Regions from separate parts of the Psychrobium sp. 1_MG-2023 genome, predicted to be linked through region 1. Evidence: predicted binding sites of a transcription regulator. Region 1 holds the regulator's gene; the other holds the start of a gene.

Region 1 (3,877 bases):
TCTTTGCTTCAATACGGTGTTTGGCTGTATTGATCTTGTTAATAATCTGTTTCACTAATTCTCTTACTTTGGTTAAAGGCAATATAAAAAATGTTGGGTATGAGATAAACTGCGCAGAGTTGTTCTGTTTTTTGGCTTTATATTTTAGGAAGCATTATGTCGCATAAGACTTCACCTGTCATTGTTTCATCATCACATTTGGTATCTTCGTCTTGCCCACAACTTAGTGAATTTGAGTATGGATTGACAATGATGAATAATGCATTTTTACGTTGGATGCAGCATTGTAGCCAAGCTGCTGGGGTTACTGAGTTAAGCTCGCTTGATATTCAGGTCGTTCACAATGTAGCTCACCGAGATCGTGCTAAAAAGCTCGCTGATATTTGCTTTTCATTAAACCTAGAAGATAGCCATAACGTTGCGTACTCGTTGAGAAAATTAGTCAAGTTAGCGATGATAACGTCAACTAAAAAAGGCAAGGAGACCTTTTATAAACCATCAGAGCAGGGTTGGCAGTTTTGTGAGCGTTATAAAGCGGTTCGGGAGCAGTGTTTGATTGACTCACTTAAAGATTTAAATCTGACGGAACAACAGTTAAGTGAAATGGCTAGTGCATTAAGAGTCCTTTCCGGTTTTTATGATCAATCTTCTCGAAGTGCTGCATCGTTGTAATACCAATACCGTTATTTAAGTGACCCCTTTGGTATCGCGAATAAGCGATAACGTGAATAAACGAATTAGAGTGCAGGTGCTACGTTCCAAACAGAACCTAAGTAATAACATCGATGCCGGGAAGGTATTTATTGGCGTATGTAGTTATTCTAGATAATAAGTAACGAAGCTATCATTTTAGCCCGATAAAGATGTACACGTTATTTATGAAGTTAATATAAGTTTAATACTTTGGTTTTTTGTGAACTTTTTAACTGAATTGTGTTCTTACTATTCCACTAAGGTTGAATTCATAGGGATAAGATGAAAGTTTTTGCAAAACAATCAATCAGACAAATTGTTAAACATATCAAGATATTCTTCCAAGGAACGATAGAGATCGATTCGCTTGGACGTTTCAAATTTTCACAAGGGCAGCTGTGTTTACCACAAAACGCAACCCGAACGCAGAGCTCTTTTGTTCAACAGGTGAACTCATCTATTAAGTCTAAACGGCCTGTTGCCCAGTGGGATTAGCTTGATACTAGTTACACAGTAATCGAACTTTAGGCTTTACTAAATCGTCGCAAAGCTTAGTGAAATGCACCACTTAACTTACTAAGATTAACATGCTGCGCTAATTGATTTTGACTATGACAATTCAATTGGCGTTGTGTTTGTTGCTGATTGATATTAAAAACGAACGCTAAGGCGCTAGTTCGTTTTGCAGCAAGCTGCAGACGTTTTAAGTCCCTAGCATTAACTGAGTCTGGCCAAGCAATAACTGCGCTGCTAGTTCCTGACATCAATGCTTGCTCCATTGCCCATAAAGTATCAACCTGATCTTTTGGGTGAACTAATAAAATCTTATCACTTGCGATTTGGTATTGCTCGCTTAATGCTTTGAGTTGTTGTTTCGGTGCACCAATCAATACAATCCAGCGACGCTGTTCGCTGAGCTTTTTAAGGGTTGGCCCAAGAATCTCTAACTGCTGGTCATCATTAGATTGACTAACGATCTCGTTAATCGTTTGTGATTGCCAACCACCCTGATTTAGCAAGTTATCTAAATGGTTAAAACCTGAACTGATTGCAAAGTTGTTCTCAGTTGTTTGTTGGTTTAAATATAATGATTTCATTGCCAAGCTCCATTTCTTATCACGCCAACTGCCAAACCTTCAATTTCTAATGATTGATATTCCAAATCGACGACGATGGTTGAAAACTCTGGGTTTTCAGGGTGTAGTAAAACTTTATTATCCTGTCGTTCAAAACGTTTAACCGTTACATCGTCTTCTACACGTGCGACCACAACTTGACCTTCGTTAACCGAGGTTGTTTTGTGTACGGCTAGCAAATCGCCATCAATAATCCCAATATCTCTCATGCTCATACCGTTAACACGTAGCAGATAATCTGCTTGTGGATGAAACATACTAGGGTCGACTTTGTAATGTGCTTCAACGTGCTCTTGAGCTAGAATCGGTTCTCCAGCAGCCACTTGGCCTATCAATGGTAAGCCTTGCTCTTCACTGTCATTGGCAGCTTCGGGAGGTAAACGAATGCCGCGTGATGTGCCAGGGATGATTTCAATAGCGCCTTTTTTGGCTAAGGCCTTAAGGTGTTCCTCAGCAGCATTTGCTGATTTAAACCCAAGCTTTTTAGCAATCTCAGCTCGTGTTGGCGGCATGCCTGTAATGGCTATATTGTCTTTGATAAGCTGTAAGATTTCAGCCTGACGGTTAGTTAACTTTTTCATATACTTGCCTTAGCACCAAATTAGAATAAATGAACTGGGTTTTCATACAGTATAGCTGTCAGTATATACAGTAAAAATTACTGTGCAAGTATTAATCAAAAAAACTTTACTTTAATAATTAAATTACGCCACGGTGTTCTAATCTTTAATAGATTGCTCTTATCGAGTATTAGTTAAAATGAACTTGCCACAAATAATAACTGGTAATACCTTTGGGCTTAGTATGAAATTTGATATATTACGCGTGTTTTCTGTTTAGTTATTGGTAAAAGTGTGTATGACAAACTCTCTATCACGTTGGGTGAATATTTTACGTTGGCCAGTTCGCTTCTTAGTTCGTAGCAAGCTCGTACCGAAAGATCCCTGCGCCGAGCTTAATATTGATCGTCACAAGCCCATTGTCTATGTGCTTAAAACGGAGTCATTAACAGACTTGGTGGCATTAGAGAGAATTTGTAAGTCATTAAAGCTACCTTTACCTACTCAGCCACTACAACTTGGTGAACGAAAGATCCCTCGTTATTTTTGTGTGCAGGGTCGGGTGCCTGTTTTTGGCAAAAATAATGATGCCAATAAATTTATTAATCGCTTTAGTGAACTGATAAATTTCCTACGTCAACCAGAACAGCAAGATGTTCAGATTGTACCTGTAGCCTTGTTTTGGGGGCGTAAGCCAGGGCGGGAAGACGATACTGTCAAAGCTGCCGTGATTGCTGATGAACAAGCTTCTTGGCTCAGAAAGATAATGATGGTGTTGTTTCTTGGCCGAGACAACTTTGTTCGCTTTAGTCAACCAATCTCGATGGTCGAGTTAATTGCTTCTCGTAGTAGTGATGAGCGTATTGCTCACAAGCTATCACGTCTTGCACGTTTTCATTTTCACCGGCAGGCCCAAACAATGCTAGGGCCAAAGCTGCTATATAGAAACTCACTTGATCAACGTTTGATGAAGTCGCCAGCGTTACAAGTTGCGATGCAAGAATATGCGCAGCAAAAAAATCTATCAGATGATCAAGTTAAAGCAGAAGTGTCTAAATTAGTTGACGAAATAGCCGCTAACTACTCTGAGCGCTTGCTTCGTATTGGCGATCGTGTTCTGACTTGGTTGTGGAATAAGCTCTATAAAGGCATCAATATCAGTAATGCGGAGCGTGTTCGTCAACTCGCTCAAGACGGAGAAGAAATAATCTTTGTGCCTTGTCATCGTAGTCACATGGATTACCTATTGCTAAGTTATGTTATTTACCGACAGGGTATGGTGCCACCACACATTGCTGCGGGAATTAATTTAAGCTTCTGGCCTGCGGGACCAATCTTCCGCCGCGGCGGTGCTTTTTTTATGCGTCGAACGTTTAAAGGCAATAAATTATACGCTGCAGTGTTTAGGGAGTACTTGCACCAACTTTTTAATAATGGCTATTCGGTAAAGTATTTCACTGAAGGGGGTCGCTCTCGTACAGGTCGTTT
Region 2 (3,877 bases), on a different contig from region 1:
CTAGAATTTTCAATTGATATAGCCGTAGCTAACTGGTTAACTTTCAGCGTGTGTTGAGGGGCCACTAATACAAAATGATCCAAGGAGAAGTGTTGTAACTCAATGGCAAATGGAAAAGTGATTCGTTCCAATGCTTTGGTGTGTTGAGGAGCGTCTTTTGACACTTCTGTCTGAGTTAGCGTGACACGCTTAGCTTTTAATTTCTCAACGCATAACGCTGAGTCCCATGCACAGCCCCAACGCCAGTCAATGGCTAATGATTCGATGAGTAGATGTTGACTCGGTTGCTTAAATTCAATAGTGTTAAAACGAGGAGAAAAAAATAAGCTCCCGTTAGCAAGCTCAATCGTTAAGCCTGATACGGCACTTTGGCCCACTTTGATTAATAGCTTGTTACCAAGATGGCTAAATAGTAAGACACCCACAATGACTATGAGGCTTAATGGGATAGCAAAAACTTTACGATAAAATAAACGGCTCATAAGTCTAACCCTATAGCAAAGCTAATTCTAAAAGGCTTGTCAAAAGGGTCATGATCATCTTCTGTTAAGCCAAAAGCAAAGTCTAATCGAATCGGACCCACGGGGGTTTGCCAGCGAATGCCTACGCCAACATCTGATTTTAATGACTCTGAGAAATCATCAGTAACGGTGCCGACATCATAAAATGCAGCCAGACGCCAACTTTCTGTGACTGGGTAACTATATTCAGCGCTGGCTAGCGCTTGGTATAACCCACCTTGCGCTTCAAGAACCACTTTGTCATCACCATTGGTTGTTTCGGCTAGGGGGGCTATAGATTTAAAGTCATAGGCACGCAAATTATCATCACCTCCTGCAAAAAAACGCATAGATTGAGGAACATCATGAATCGACGAAGCTTCAATTGCACCAATATCAAACTTAAATATGAATTGGTGAGTGCCATTAATGCGGCGGAGCCAATTAGAGCGAATGGATATCTTCGCTAAGTCAACAGAAGAGCCCCAAGCTTCGTTAGCAAACTCAACAGAGTATATTTGACGGTCGCCCCAACTAGGGTCTAATCCTCCTCGGCGGCGTGTCCGGGTGTAACTCACTCCGGGTAAAATTAAACTATCGTGTTGGTTAAGCGTCAGATCATTTTCTCGTTCTAGCTTGAGAAATAAAATACGTTGCCAGTCACCTTCTAGTGCTTTGTGGCGCTGCCATTGCAGAGAGAACTTCTCATAGGGATTTGTCAGTACATCCGAGCGTTGCCAGCCCAAAATATAGTTAGTGTAATTATAGTTTGGGTCGGCATAAGGCACTTTATAACTTGCGGTCAATGACTTTTCTTGCTTTGTGAGCTCAAGACTGGTTTCGAGACTGTGCCCACGACGATTAAGCCAAGGTTTTATCCAATTGATACCTCCCCGCATACCAAGATCGGTATCGCCACTTAAATCTGTACTGACCCCTGCCGTCAACTCAACGATATTCTTAGGTTTGTCCACAATTGCAACGTTAATATCAACTGTTTTTGTTAATAGGTTTGGTGGTTCAGGAATTGCTTGGATACTCTTAAAATAGCGGCTTTGGTTTAGGGCTAAGTTAAACTGTGCAAGGGTATCACTTAGGTAATGTTCACCTGGCTTAAAAGAAGCCATTGATAATATGAGTTCTCGTGCAGGGTGGTGTTCAGGGATTTTTATCTCACCAAAAGTAAAACGCACGCCTGTATCGTATATTTGACTGAGCTGGGCATTATTTTTTTCAATGTCAATAATGACTTCGCTAGTTAACCACTTGGCTTCAAAATAACCCTTGTTTACTGCAATATCAGCAAATTGAGCTTTAGTATCATCGAAGCTGCCGTGATGAATGCGCTTGCCAACGGCAAAGGGGTACTGTTGCTGTTGCCTTTTAAAATCATCATCAAGTGCCCCAATACCAATTAAACGAAAATCAACTTGTGAGAGTAACGTTGGTTCTCCTTGTTTGATATCAATATTGGCTACGGGCTGGTCGTCTTGATTTAGGGTTTGAACCTCAATATTCGCTGCATAATAGCCTAAAGCTTGCAATGCAATCGTAGCTTGTTTTACGACTTGTAAACGCCAAAAACTTAAGCTTTCATTCTGGTTAAATGACAACTGATTTAGGTAGACATTGACATTCTTTTTTGCGGCACTAGTTAGAGAGTCATCAGATGAAATGATGTGATAAGTCACATCAATATCTTTTGCGGTGCTATAAAACGATGATATTAAGCAAAGTAAAATGAATAGAATGTTTCTCATTATTGAAACAATGTCCTTAGAGTGACTGTTATTATATACAGTACTTGTCTATAATGAATGTCATTGGGCTTTTGATGATGGGTATTATAAACGGGATGGTTACCGATGCGTAAAATAATTCACGTTGACATGGACTGTTTTTTTGCTGCGGTCGAAATGCGTGATAATCCAATTTTAGCCAGCTTGCCAATAGCGATTGGTGGAGCGAGTGATCGACGTGGTGTTATTGCTACGTGTAATTATATTGCTCGGGAGTATGGGGTACGAAGTGCTATGGCGACATCCTTGGCGTTAAAGCTTTGCCCGCACTTACAACTTGTGCCTGGTCGGATGGGAGCGTACAAAGAAGCATCAGCACAGGTGTTTGAAATATTTAAACGTTATAGCTCTTTAGTTGAGTCTTTAAGTTTAGACGAGGCTTATATTGATGTGAGTGATTGTCAGCTATTTTCTGGCAGTGCGACGTTAATTGCTCAACAAATCAGACAAGATATCCTTGACGAAACAGGCTTAACGGCATCAGCTGGCATTGCACCTAATAAATTCATGGCTAAAATTGCATCTGACTTAAACAAACCAAACGGACAATTCGTTATCACCCCTGATCAAGTCGATGAGTTTGCGTTTAATTTACCGCTAAATAAAATCCCCGGTGTTGGTAAAGTCACTTTCGGTAAATTACAACAACTCGGACTCATGACAGGAGAAGATATTCGAGCCACTGAGCTTCCTTGGTTAGAGCAACGTTTCGGAAAAATGGCTCATGTACTTAAGCAACGCAGTTTAGGGATCGATCCCAGCACAGTGAACCCGCACCGTGAACGAAAATCGGCGGGAGTAGAAACCACATTAGCCGCAGATATTAACGGGCAAGCGAGTTGCTGGCCAATTGTTGAACAATTGTATCAAGAGCTTCACAGACGCTTAGTCAAAGTGGAGAAAGGCAAAATAATTGCTAAGCAAGGAATAAAAATTAAATTTAATGATTTTAAATCAACGACGGTAGAAAAGAGTGTTGATGACATTAGTCTTGAGTTATGTCGGCAATTACTTGAACAAGCGCTAGAAAGAAGTTATGGGCGCTCGGTTCGGCTAATAGGGCTATCTGTGGGGTTTACGGCACCGAAGGCTGATGATGTACCTCAGCTAGACTTATTTGATTAAACACATGAATAAAAAAGAGCAGCCCATAAATGATTAGCTGCTCTTTTTTGTGTGTCGTTTTAACGTCCTGCTAATTACGCTGTTTTTTCTGGAATATTCTTTAGAATTGCTAAAGTTAACTGCCAAAAGCGTTCAACGGTATCAATTTTAACTTTCTCATCAGGTGAGTGAGGGAAGCGAATTGTAGGGCCGTAAGAGACCATATCCCAATGCGGATAAGCATCTTTAAATAAACCACACTCTAGACCCGCATGGATCACCATGACTTTTGGTATTTCACCAAATAACTCATTGTACGTATCGCGCACAACGGCCATAGCCTCTGACGATGTGTTTGGTTTCCAGCCTGGGTAAGCGCCAGAAAAATCAACTGTTGCACCCGCAAGACTAAAGATTGAGCCAATGGTGTTTTGTGTATCAATACGACGTGAATCCATTAATGAGCGAATTAAA

The links. The regulator LexA, encoded in region 1, represses DNA repair genes until DNA is damaged. The targets are predictions, from matches to a motif close to TACTGTATNNNNATACAGTA.
Region 2: a site for LexA is predicted at 2,284-2,303, ahead of dinB (DNA polymerase IV). Genes of this name have one in related genera too.

The regions. Positions count from the first base shown of each region.
Region 1 is NZ_JAUYVJ010000001.1:51,855-55,731, forward strand. It holds gene Q8W26_RS00185 (MATE family efflux transporter) at 1-55, opposite strand, end outside; gene Q8W26_RS00190 (winged helix DNA-binding protein) at 157-672, shown strand; gene Q8W26_RS17860 (DUF1107 family protein) at 976-1,188, shown strand; gene Q8W26_RS00195 (SulA-like leucine-rich domain-containing protein) at 1,245-1,790, opposite strand; gene lexA (transcriptional repressor LexA) at 1,787-2,410, opposite strand; gene plsB (glycerol-3-phosphate 1-O-acyltransferase PlsB) at 2,688-3,877, shown strand, end outside.
Region 2 is NZ_JAUYVJ010000007.1:13,716-17,592, forward strand. It holds gene Q8W26_RS05145 (translocation/assembly module TamB domain-containing protein) at 1-482, opposite strand, end outside; gene Q8W26_RS05150 (autotransporter assembly complex family protein) at 479-2,260, opposite strand; gene dinB (DNA polymerase IV) at 2,366-3,424, shown strand; gene Q8W26_RS05160 (aminoacyl-histidine dipeptidase) at 3,499-3,877, opposite strand, start outside.